2 regions of the Arthrobacter sp. LAR12-1-1.1 genome follow, and region 1 is predicted to be linked to the other one. Evidence: predicted binding sites of a transcription regulator. Region 1 holds the regulator's gene; the other holds the start of a gene.
The links. The regulator HrcA, encoded in region 1, represses chaperone genes, less so after heat shock. The targets are predictions, from matches to a motif close to TTNGCACTCGNNNNNNNCGAGTGCNAA.
Positions count from the first base shown of each region.

Region 1 (6,205 bases):
AACGTGAAATTGAGGGCTTCCTTGGATTCCTGCGCCGTGAACGGGCCGCGGTCCTTGAAGATGAGGTAGATCAGCAGCGACGGAACGCAGCCTAGGATGCCGCCGAAGTGGGCCAGCGTGGCCCATTGCCGGTCCTCGCTGGCCGTCAGCGGCAGCGCATTTGCCGGAACGCCATGGTACGGGGGCTGACCTTGGCCGGCCTGGTTGCCCGTGTGTTCGCGTGCGTTATCTGCCACGGTATAGCCCTTCGGATTGCGGTGATGCGTTGCTGCCTGGGTTGTGCCTGGAATAGCCGGAACCGCGCTGGGTGCGCGGCCGCCGTTCCAAGAATACTTGCTCGGGCGCGGAAATGGAGATCAGGGAGTGTCCGCCGCGGCGGACTAGGGCACGGTGAGGAAGTCAATGACCTCTTCCACGCGGCCCAGCAGGGACGCCTCCAGATCCGCATAGCTGCGGACAGCCCCCAGAAGTTTCTGCCAGCCGAGGCCGATGTCCTCCTTCGTGGAGTGTGGCCACCCGAATGCCATGAGGATGCCGGTCTTCCAGTCGACGCCGCGCGGGATCACGGGCCACTGCTCAATACCCAGGACCGCGGGCCGGATGGCCTGCCACACGTCGACGTAGGGGTGGCCCACAATCAGGACGTTGCCGGCGGCGCCCGGTGACGCCATGACGGCGTCGGCGATCCGTGACTCCTTGGAGTCGGCCACCAAGTGGTCAACGAGCACGCCGAGGCGGCGGCCCGGGCCCGGCCCGAACTCCGCCACGGCGGCCGCGAGGTCGTCAATGCCGTGCAGCGGTTCGACGACGATGCCCTCCACACGGAGGTCATCGCCCCAGACCTTCTCCACCAGTTCGGCGTCGTGCTTTCCTTCCACCCAGATGCGGCTGGCCTTGGCCACCTGTGCGCGGTGCCCCGCCACCCGCACCGAACCCGACGCCGTGCGGCCGGCACCGGCGGCCGGCGCCGCCTTCTTCGGGGCCGGCGGCATCAGCCGGATCGGCTGGCCGTCCAACAGGAAGCCAAAGCCGAGGCGGAAGGAACGGGACTTGCCCCGCCGGTCCTCCAACGCCACCACGTGCATGCCGCCGGATTTTTCCACCCGGGTCACGGCACCCACCCAGCCGGACTGGACCTCCTCGAGGACCATCCCGCGTTCCACCGGGACTTCCGGCAACTGGGTCTTGGCGGGGGCGGACAGGTCCTGGGGTCCCCAGTTCTGGTACGACATCTCTACACGCTTACTTTGCACTCGGAATGTACGGCGGTCGGTGGAACTCTCCGGGGCCGGAACCGGACCGCGACGGCGCGGCAACGGCAGCGGCTGCCACGGTCTCGGCACCGACGTGACGGGAATCGCGATCGCGAGGGCCACGCCTGGAGCGAATCCAATGCTAACAACGCGGCGACTCATATTAGACTGGTTAGCACTTAGGCATGTCGAGTGCTAACCCTTGTCCCGAAGAGGGCCGTCTCAGTATTACTTCTGGGTACTGCTTCTGGGCGCGAACCGGACAACGCGGGCGGCACCGACTGCGGGACAGTCGATTGGAGGTGGAGCGTGAGCGAACCGCGCAAACTCGAAGTGCTGCGCGCCATCGTGGAGGACTACGTCCATTCGCGTGAGCCCGTTGGTTCCAAAGCGCTCGTTGAGCGGCACCATCTTGGCGTGTCCAGCGCCACGATCCGAAATGACATGGCGGCGCTGGAGGACGAAGGCCTGATCACGGCACCGCACACTAGCGCAGGCCGGATCCCCACCGACAAGGGCTACCGGCTTTTCGTTGACCAGATTTCAGCGGTGAAGCCATTGTCTTCGGCCGAGCGCCGGGCCATCCAGGCGTTGCTGGAAGGATCCGAGGACCTCGACGACATCCTCGACCGGACCGTGAGGCTCCTCTCCCACCTGACCAACCAGGTCGCCGTCGTGCAGTATCCGCTGCTCAGCCGAGCCAAGGTGCGGCACATAGAATTCGTGCTGCTGGCCCCCCGGAAGGTGCTGATTGTCCTCATAGCGGACACCGGCAAAGTGGAGCAGCGCGTCATCGACGTCGGGCAGGACCTTCCCGACGACGCCCTGGCGGAGCTGCGTACACGGTTCCTGGCGAGCCTCTCCGGAACGCCGTTGAGCCTGCTGCCCCAGCTTCTGCCCACGGTCGTCGCCAGTGGCGCGCCGGCGAGCCGCGGAGCGGCCCAGGCCCTGGCCCGCGGCCTTGAAGCCCTGGCCACGAGCAGTCGCGAAGAGCGGATGGTCATGGCCGGTACCGCGAATCTGGCACGCTCCAATGTGGACTTCCCGCTCAGCATCGGCCCCGTGCTGGAGGCGCTCGAGGAGCAGGTGGTCATGCTCCGCCTGCTCAGCGAAATGGCCGAAGACCCGCGCGGCGTAACCGTCAGCATCGGCCGGGAGAATCCGTACGTCGGTCTTGCCGAGGCCTCGGTCGTGGCCACTGCCTACGGGCCGGACGCCACGGCCAAGGTCGGCGTCCTTGGACCCACCCGGATGGACTATCCCACCACCATGGCCGCCGTCCGCGCGGTGGCCCGTTACCTTTCGAGGATCCTGGGGCCCTGACGGGCCCGGGACCGAACGCGACTTCTTGCCCCACAGGCAGTGCCCCACCGGCAGTATGAAAAGGAAGAGATACACACTTTGAGCAGCCACTATGACGTTCTTGGAGTCTCCCGCGACGCAACGGGGGAGGAGATCAAGAAGGCCTACCGGAAACTGGCCCGGACCCTGCACCCGGACGTGAACCCAGGAGAAGACGCCTCGGACCGGTTCAAGGCCGTCACCCACGCCTATGAGGTCCTCTCCGATCCGCAGAAACGCCGGGTGTATGACACCACCGGCAACGAGAACGGCACCGACAACGGCTTCGGTGGCGGCAGCTACTCAGGCCAGGGCTTCGCCTTCCAAGACATCTTCGAGACCTTCTTCGGGGCGGGCGGCGGCCAGGGCGGCCCGGCGTCCCGTGTCCGCCGCGGCCAGGATGCGCTGATCAGCGTCCGGATTGACCTGCGCGACGCGGTGTTCGGCGTGAACAAGAAGCTTGAGGTCGACACGGCTGTCGTCTGCCCCACCTGCGAAGGCTCCTGCTGCCGCGAGGGCACCCACCCGGTGCGCTGCGACATCTGTGGCGGCAGTGGCCAGGTCCAGCGCGCTGTGCGCTCCATCCTGGGCCAGGTCATGACCTCGGCGCCCTGCGGGTCCTGTGAGGGCTTCGGCACCGTCATCAAGGACCCCTGCAACGAATGCAGCGGCCAGGGCCGGATCCGCAGCCGCCGCTCGCTGACCGTCAAGGTACCGGCCGGCGTCGGCACCGGCACCCGCATCCAGCTGTCCGGCCAGGGCGAGGCAGGGCCCGCCGGCGGTCCGGCGGGGGACCTGTACGTGGAGATCCGGGTCAACAACGACGCCACGTACGTCCGCGACGGCGACGACCTGCACGCGAGCCTCAACATCCCCATGACGGCCGCCGCACTCGGCACCGAAATTAGCCTCGACACCTTCGACGGGCAGCAGGAGATCGACGTCAGGGCCGGCACCCAGTCGGGCGAGATCATCACACTGCGCGGCCTTGGTGTCACCCACCTGCGAGGCCACGGGCGCGGTGACCTGAAAGTGCACCTGCAGGTCGAAACACCGGGCAAGCTCGACGCCGCCCAGGAAGACCTGCTCCGCCAGCTGGCCAAGCTGCGCGGCGAGCACTTCACGGCCGGAAAGCTCGCGGCCAGCGGCGGCGTCTTCGCTAAACTCCGGGACAGGCTCGGTAACCTGTAGCGGTGAGTAACCCGGTCTTCTTCACCGCCCCCGGCACCTTGGACCAGCAGGTCCCCGGCTCCGCCTTCGTCCTGGAGGGCCCTGAGGCCCGCCACGCCGTCACCGTCAAGCGGATCGCCGTCGGCGAGGCCGTCGACATCGCCGACGGCGCGGGCAAGCGGCTGACCGGCACGGTGACCGCCGCCCTGCCCGGCGAGCTGACCGTCGAGTGCCTCGAGGTTGCCAACGAGCCGCGGCCCGGGACCCGGCTGGTCCTGGTCCAGGCCCTCGCCAAAGGCGACCGTGACGAACTTGCGGCCGAAACGGCCACCGAGCTGGGCATCGACGCCGTCATTCCCTGGCAGGCGGAGCGGTCCATTGTGCGGTGGAAGGCTGAACGGGCCGCGAAGGCGCACGCCAAATGGCAGTCGGTGGTGACAGCAGCAGCCAAGCAGGCGCGCAGGGCCTGGATACCGGAGGTCCGGGCGGCAGTGGACGGCGCCGGTCTGCAGGCGGCCGTGGCGGCCGCAGATCTCGCGGTCATCCTGCACGAAGATGCCGTCCGACCGCTGCGGCACGTACTCGAATCATGGCTGGCAACCGCGCAGCCCGGCGACAGCGGGTCCCGTGAAGTGCTGCTGATCGTGGGCCCTGAAGGCGGCATCAGCCCGCGGGAGGTGACCCGGTTGTGCGACGCGGGGGCGGTCACGGCCCTGTTGGGCCACCATGTGCTGCGCTCGTCCACCGCGGGGCCCGCCGCCACCGTACTGGCCAGCGACATCCTCGGCCGCTGGTAACCGGCGGCCGGCGTCGTCGCTTCTTGACGCGCAAGACCATTTGACGCGAAAGACTATTTAACCGTGAAGCCGCGGGTGTCCTGGAACACTTCCTTGGCGCTGTCCGACGCGTCCACCTGGGACACCCGGACCTCGTAACGGCCCGGGCCGAGGTTCACGGACAAGGTAAACAGCCCGGACTTGACGGAGTCGGCCGAGGCCGTGGCGTTGCCGTTGAGATAGGCCGTCTTGTCGTTGTCGCCGTCACCGTCGACTTTGAGGATCGCCCAGCGGAGCTTCCCGCCCTGGACGGTGCTCCGGCCGCTGATCTTGACCGAACCGTCAGCCACGGAGGTGCCTTCCTGCGGATCAATGATCCACACAGGTGCCACCATCCCGGCGCTGCGGGACGTCGGCTCGCCCAGCCGGACATGGTTGAAGGCCACGTAGTCCGTGTGACCGTCAACCAGCACAACCACCTGGATCTGCTGTCCGGCATCGATAAGGCCTGCGCTGGCCGCGGCAGCCGTCGCCGTGTAGACGAGCTGCTGGATGGCGCGCTCGGCCATGGCCGCATCCACGTTGCTGTTGAAGGCATCCGCCGAGACATCCACCGTGATGACATTCTTGCCGGAAATCGACGTCGCGAGCTTCTTCGGGTTTTGCCAGGGCGTGAAGAAATCCGGGTCCAGCGGCTTCTGGGACATCATCACCCGCAGGGCGCGGGTGACGGGGTTGTCCTGGTCAGGGACGTCACGGAACTCGCGGTAGAGGAACGCGTTGTCATTGCTCCGGCCGATCCAGTACACCGGAGCCTTGTTCGACGTCTGGGCTGTTTCGAGCGGAGCGCTGGTGGTGGGCACACCCGACGCCGGGACGGGAATGAGCTCCGACGGGCTGCTGGAGTTCGTGATGCCGCTCTGCGGCGTCGCCACGCAGCCGGACAGGAGGAGGGCGGCGGGCAGCGCCAGCGCCAGCGCGGCGCGGCGGACGCGCCCCACCGATGAGTGCTGAACTTCACGCTTCCTGATGCCGCTGTCCCTTCTTATGCCCCGCGTTCCGCGGCGATGATCCGTTGTAGCCGTCGTAGACCGCTCGTGACCGCCCCATCCTTCACCTGCCGGAGAGCAGCCCGGCGATCCTGGGACAGCCGGATTCCAGCATGGCACACCGGCACGGCGCGACAGCCGGGTTTCGGTCCCGGCGCCGGAACTGCAACGGGAACGATATGAGGCCGATACAAAGTTGATACCTAATTCGTTCGGTTCTGTCCTGCAATGAGCTCCCGGACTGGCCCCTCGTGCAGGGCCAGATAAACATCGTCCCGGATCTGATTCGCCTCTGCATCCGTCATGGTCCGAGCGAGGGGACGCAGCACCAGACGTATTAGTGCGTTGGCCTGCCCATCGCAGATGCGAAGTCGTTCCTGCGCTTTTACCGGAAGGTCTCCATACGAAGTTAGGGCCAAGAGTTCGACGCTTTCCAGGTCCTCGGCCTTTTCGCCTAATGCTGTTCGCACTCGGTCACCGAGCACTTCGGTATCCATGTCCGCGGGAACCACGATGGAGATGTCCCTGCGGATGGATGGCATCTGGGAGACCGGTTTCCACCGGGACAGGTCCAGCATCTGCTGTTCGATTCTCTCGTCCGTCGACCTAAGCAACC
Region 1 covers NZ_JBEGIG010000001.1:736,461-742,665, reverse strand. The annotation lists gene MRBLAR12_RS03465 (DUF4870 domain-containing protein) at 1-236, opposite strand, end outside; gene MRBLAR12_RS03460 (DUF3097 domain-containing protein) at 381-1,232, opposite strand; gene hrcA (heat-inducible transcriptional repressor HrcA) at 1,563-2,576, shown strand; gene dnaJ (molecular chaperone DnaJ) at 2,655-3,785, shown strand; gene MRBLAR12_RS03445 (16S rRNA (uracil(1498)-N(3))-methyltransferase) at 3,788-4,561, shown strand; gene MRBLAR12_RS03440 (GerMN domain-containing protein) at 4,615-5,541, opposite strand; gene MRBLAR12_RS03435 (hypothetical protein) at 5,793-6,205, opposite strand, start outside.

Region 2 (6,205 bases), on a different contig from region 1:
CGGCGGATGCGCGGTCCGCGACGGCCCGGATGGCGGCCGCCGTGACGGCCTCCCAGCCCTTGTTCCGGTGCGAGCCCGCCGCGCCTGCCCGGACACTGAGCACCCTGTTCAGCAGCAGTACGCCCTGCTCCGCCCAGCGGCCAAGGTCCCCGTGGACGCGCGGCGGGACGCCCAGATCGGCCTGAAGTTCCTTGTAGATGTTCGCCAGGCTGCGGGGGATCGGCCGGGTGGCGCCGTCCACGGCGAAGGACAACCCTACGGCGTGCCCCGGCGTCGGGTAGGGGTCCTGTCCGACCACCAGCACCCGGACACCAGCCAGCGGCTGACGGAAGGCCCGCAGTAGATTTGGCGGCGACGGCAGCACGCCATGCCCGGCGGCCACTTCGCCGGCGAGGAAGGTGAGCGCCTCCCGCAACTGTGCCTCCACCGGCGCCAGCGCTTCCGCCCAGTCCGGAGCGACCAGCTCGCTCAGCGGCCGGCGCGCCAGGTCCGCGAAGCTGGGGCCGTCGGCGGCGGGTTCCAGCTCGAACAGCGCGTCGGAATCAAACTCGGAATCAGCCACAGCCCCATTCTTCCGCAGACGAAGTCCGCCCCGGCACCCCGCCGAATGACAACCCTGTCATTCGGCCGTAGCATGGGAATGGCTTTTTACCGGATCCAGCCGGTTTTTCGGAAGCAAACAGGGAGAGTGTGTCGTGGCCGAAGCAGCGCAAGAGCACGTGCTCGCGGGGGATTTTGCCGGATTCTCCGCTGCCGGCACGAGCCTGGACGAGGTGTCCGCGGAGTCTCCGCTGAGCGCCCGCGACCAACAGATGCTGGCCCTGGAGCGGCAGTGGTGGAAGTACGCAGGGGCAAAGGAGCAGGCCATCCGCGAGCTGTTCGATCTCTCCGCCACGCATTACTACCAGATCCTCAATGCCCTGATTGATACCGAGGATGCGCTGGCCCACGATCCCATGCTGGTCAAGAGATTGCGTAGACTACGTACATCACGCCAACGTGCCCGCACTGCCCGTCGTCTGGGAACAGATTCGTAAAGTCGCGTCACGCGCAGCCGGATGCGCACGTCCTGTTGCGCCCGCTTCCGGCCTCGGGCACCCCGTCTGAAATCAGCAAGGACGTCGTTTTACCATGACCAAATACGCTCGGGATGAATTTGATCGGGTCCCGGAGACCTCTGCCCGGCAGGGTGTCCACCGGGCCGTCGCCGAATCGCGCAGCCGGAGCCTGACCCCCATCTTGGCGGCCGGCTTCGTAGCGCTGGCCATCGGCTTGGTGGCGTTCCTGATCCTGCCGAAGCTCGGATTCTCCGCTGGCCAGGCCGCGGCCGTCGGTGACAACGCAACCGCCAGCGCGTCCGCAACGAGCCCCGCGAGCCCCAGCCCCGCGCCGACGAGCCCGGCGCCGGCCAGCACGGAACCTGCCGCCACAGCCCCCGCGGCAGCACCCACAGCGACGCCCAGCGCCACTGCCGCCGGTGTGGACAAGACGGCGCCGGTGACGGTCTACAACGGGACCACCACCGCTGGCCTCGCCAACCGGGTCGGCGGCACCATCAGCTCCGACGGCTGGATCCTGGGCCAGACGGGCAACTGGGGCGGCGTCCCGCAGCAGACGTCGGTGATCTTCTACAGCGGCGTGGAACAGAAGGGCAACGCGGAGGCACTCGGAACGCTCCTGGGCATCGACACCCTCGTGGACTCCGCCGAGTTCAACTTGCCCCTTGTGGTTGTGCTCGGCCCCGGCTTCCAGTAACTATTCCGGTTACGCCTCAATAACTATTCGGGGGAGGACCTGCCCGCCGTCGGCGTTCCTGAGGGACGCTGTGGGTACAGTATCTGCGGATTTCTCTTCGCAGTCCGCGGTGCACATCGAGGTGGGCCGCACGCAAGCTAGCTGAAAGTGTGGACACCATGGCACTGGGAACCGTCAAATGGTTCAACGCCGAAAAAGGCTACGGCTTCATCACCGTGGACGGTTCCGAGAACGACGTCTTCGTGCACTGGTCCGCGATCGTCGGGGAAGGCTACCGCGCCCTGGACGAGGGCCAGCGGGTGGAGCTGGAAGTCGGCGAGGGCGAAAAGGGCCCGCAGGCTGAAAGCGTCCGGCCCGCCTAGTGGCACTGGTTGCCGTCAAGAACGCCCCGCGGAACGCGGCAGGGCGTCCGGAAGGAGCTTTGCCGCTGGGCCGCGCCCTGGCGGCGGGCACACTCGCGGCCGTGGCCCTGACGGGCTGCCTGGGTCCTGCAGGCAGCGCCCGCGTGGCCAGCGCAGACGCGAGCGGTGACGGCACCCTGCGCATCGGCCTGATCCTGGACAACACGGGGCGGCAGAACTTCCTCAACGCCCCACAGCTCGCGGCGGCCAAACTCGCCGTCAAGGAGATCAACGCCGCCGGCGGCCACAAAGGCAAACCGGTGGAGCTGCTGCCGGAAACCATCAGCACTGACACCGCCGCCCAGGCGAAAGCGCTGGTTGCCGCCAAGGCCGACGTCGTTATCGGTCCGACCGATTCCAGCCGTGCCCCGGCCGCGATCGACGTGCTGGCCAACGCCAAGGTGGCTGTCATCTCACCGGCCAACTCTGCCAGCGCGCTCAGCAACTACAAGAGCGGCGGCTACTATTTCCGCACCTCGGCGGCCGACGTCGCCCAGGCCTCTGTCCTCGCCAAGCTGGCCAAGGACGGCGGCGCCAAGACCCTGGCTGTGGTGCACGAGGACGGCGCCTACGGCAAGGATGTCGCCGCCGCCGTCGCGGGTGCGGCGAAACAGTCCGGACTGGAAGTCGTGGCGGACGCGGAGTTCACCGCCGGCCAGGCGCAGCAGGCCGCCGCCACCGCGAAGGCCGCAAATCCCGACGCCGTCGTCCTGGTCTCGCGCGACGGCGCGCAGGGTGCCATCGCCGAACTGAACAATGCCGGCCTCGCCGGCAAGAAACTTGTCCTCAGCGACGCGGCAGTCAGCCGGTATGGCTCCGGCCTGGGCGCGCGGGCACTCGACGGCGCGCGCGGGGTCCTGCCCGGCGTGTTCCCCTCGGCCGCCTTCCAGAAGGACCTTGTTGCCGTTGACCCCGGACTGAAGGACATGGTGTTTGCCGCCGAGACGTACGACGCGGTCATCCTCGCCGCCGTCGCTGCCGCGGCGGCGGAAGACGACGCCGGAACCTCCATCGCGGCGTCCCTCGTGGCTGTCTCCGGCGGAGCTGCGGCAGCAGGCGGTAATGCCGCGGGTGGCGGCCAGCCCGCCAGCGAGCCGTGCACGAGCTACAAGGGCTGCGTCGACGTCCTCCGGGCAGGCAAGCGCCCGGACTATGACGGCCAGTCCGGACGGATCAACTTTGATTCCCACGGCGACATCACCGAAGCGAACCACAGGGTCTACACCTACGGCGAGGACAACCTGCCCACAATGAGTGGCACGGAGACCGCCAGCAGCAGTGGCGGCTGATCGCTCCTAGCGTATTGTGCCCGCGTGGCGGGCGGTTCGGGCCGGGCACTGCTTGCACTCTCCCCGGGGGAGTGCTAATTATTGATTTAGCACTCCAGCGCACTGACTGCTAACACGACGCCCGGTCCGCCCGGCCGCGAAGTGGGGCAGCCGGTCCAGGAGCTAAAGGAACACCTTGCTGGGGTGAGATCCCGGACCCAGCGGCATACAGAGGCCGCGGGGTAGGGATCGTCCGTCGCGGGCACCACAGCGAAGGTTCATTCTTAACGACTGTCCCGAAAGGACTACTGCCGTTATGGCCAAGATCATTGCATTTGATGAAGAGGCACGCCGCGGTCTTGAGCGGGGCCTGAACATCCTCGCCGACGCCGTCAAGGTCACCCTCGGCCCGCGGGGACGCAACGTCGTCCTCGAAAAGAAGTGGGGCGCCCCCACGATCACCAACGATGGTGTTTCCATCGCCAAGGAGATCGAGCTGGACGATCCTTACGAGAAGATCGGCGCCGAGCTGGTCAAGGAAGTTGCCAAGAAGACGGATGACGTCGCAGGCGACGGCACCACCACGGCAACTGTGCTCGCACAGGCCCTGGTCAAGGAAGGCCTGCGCAACGTCGCGGCCGGCGCTGACCCGCTGTCCCTCAAGCGCGGCATCGAGAAGGCTGTTGACGCCGTCACCGTCGAGCTCCTGGCCTCCGCCAAGGAAATCGAGACCAAGGAAGAGATCGCCGCCACCGCGTCCATCTCCGCCGGCGACAACGAGATCGGCGCCCTGATCGCCGAAGCCCTCGACAAGGTCGGCAAGGAAGGCGTCATCACGGTCGAGGAGTCGAACACGTTCGGCCTCGAGCTGGAGCTGACCGAAGGCATGCGCTTCGACAAGGGCTACATCTCGGCTTACTTCGTCACCGACGCCGAGCGCCAGGAAACGGTCCTTGAGGATCCGTACATCCTGATCGTCAACTCCAAGATCTCCAACGTCAAGGAACTGGTTGCTGTCCTGGAAAAGGTCATGCAGTCTTCCAAGCCGCTGCTGATCATTGCCGAAGACATCGAGGGCGAGGCCCTGGCCACCCTGATCGTCAACAAGATCCGCGGTACCTTCAAGTCCGTTGCCGTCAAGGCCCCGGGCTTCGGCGACCGCCGCAAGGCGCAGCTGGCCGACATCGCCATCCTCACCGGTGGCCAGGTCATCTCCGAGGAAGTCGGCCTCAAGCTTGAGACCGCCGGACTCGAACTCCTTGGCAAGGCCCGCAAGGTTGTTGTCACCAAGGACGAGACCACCATCGTCGAAGGTGCAGGCGACGCCGACCAGATTGCCGGCCGCGTGTCCCAGATCCGCGCCGAGATCGAGAACTCGGATTCCGACTACGACCGCGAGAAGCTGCAGGAGCGCCTGGCCAAGCTGGCCGGCGGCGTTGCAGTCATCAAGGCCGGCGCCGCAACCGAGGTCGAGCTCAAGGAACGCAAGCACCGCATTGAGGACGCCGTCCGCAACGCCAAGGCTGCTGTCGAAGAGGGCATCGTCGCCGGCGGTGGCGTTGCCCTGATCCAGGCTGGCGCCAAGGCATTCGCGAACCTGCAGCTCTCCGGTGACGAGGCAACGGGCGCGAACATCGTCCGCGTTGCCATCGACGCCCCGCTGAAGCAGATCGCCTTCAACGCCGGCCTCGAGCCCGGCGTCGTAGTGGACAAGGTCCGCGGCCTGCCCGCAGGCCACGGCCTCAACGCAGCCACCGGCGAGTACGTCGACCTGCTGGCCGCCGGCATCAACGACCCGGTCAAGGTAACCCGCTCTGCCCTGCAGAACGCGGCTTCCATTGCCGGCCTGTTCCTCACCACCGAGGCCGTTGTAGCTGACAAGCCCGAGAAGGCTGGCGCCCAGATGGGCGGCGGCGACGACATGGGCGGCATGGGCGGCATGGGCGGTTTCTAACCACCCGCGCCAGCCTCCACCGGCTGTTCGACGACGGCGGTCCCACCTTCGGGTGGGGCCGCCGTTGCCGGTTTAACGCAGCCTCCGGCCAGCACCCTCCCGCAGCCGTTGCGCTGGGTGTCGGCAGTCTCTGGCAGGATAGGTCAGTGACGATTACAGCAGCGGCCGACGGTTCGGCCTTAGGAAATCCCGGCCCGGCCGGATGGGCCTGGTACGTGAATGACGACTGCTGGCGGGCCGGTGGCTGGCCCCACGGCACGAACAACCAGGGCGAATTGATGGCGGTGCTGGACCTGTTCCGGGCGACGGCACACGTACCCGGGGAAGACCTGCTGATCCTCTGCGACAGCCAGTACGTCATCAACGCCGTGACCAAGTGGATGCCGGGCTGGAAACGCAAGGGCTGGCGCAAGGCCGACGGCAAGCCGGTGCTGAACGTGGACCTCCTCAAGGAAATCGACCAGGCGCTCGTGGGCCGCAAGTACACCTTCGAATGGGTGCGGGGTCATGCCGGGCACGAGCTCAACGAAGCGGCAGACGTCCGCGCCCGGGCAGCGGCCACGGCGTACCAGCAGGACGTGGCCGTCCGGCAGGGCCCCGGGTTCGGGACGCCGGAGGGCGGGACGCCGTCGGCAGGCCAGGCGGACTCCATGATGCCGCAGGCCGCCCCGCGGACGGCCCCAGCACAACCCGCCCCATCGCAGGCCGCAACTCGGGCACAGGCAGCCCCGGCCCCTTCCGGCCAGCAGGAACTCTTTGGCGCACCGGGGGCCTACGACGAACCGGACCTCTTCAGCGAACTCGAAGAAGAACCGGCGGCCCTGGCG
Region 2 covers NZ_JBEGIG010000045.1:5,004-11,208, forward strand. The annotation lists gene MRBLAR12_RS18645 (uracil-DNA glycosylase) at 1-562, opposite strand, end outside; gene MRBLAR12_RS18650 (DUF3263 domain-containing protein) at 696-1,037, shown strand; gene MRBLAR12_RS18655 (LytR C-terminal domain-containing protein) at 1,132-1,755, shown strand; gene MRBLAR12_RS18660 (cold-shock protein) at 1,914-2,117, shown strand; gene MRBLAR12_RS18665 (ABC transporter substrate-binding protein) at 2,177-3,445, shown strand; gene groL (chaperonin GroEL) at 3,741-5,378, shown strand; gene MRBLAR12_RS18675 (ribonuclease HI family protein) at 5,525-6,205, shown strand, end outside.
Region 2: the regulator HrcA is predicted to act here: its motif matches at 3,532-3,558, upstream of groL (chaperonin GroEL).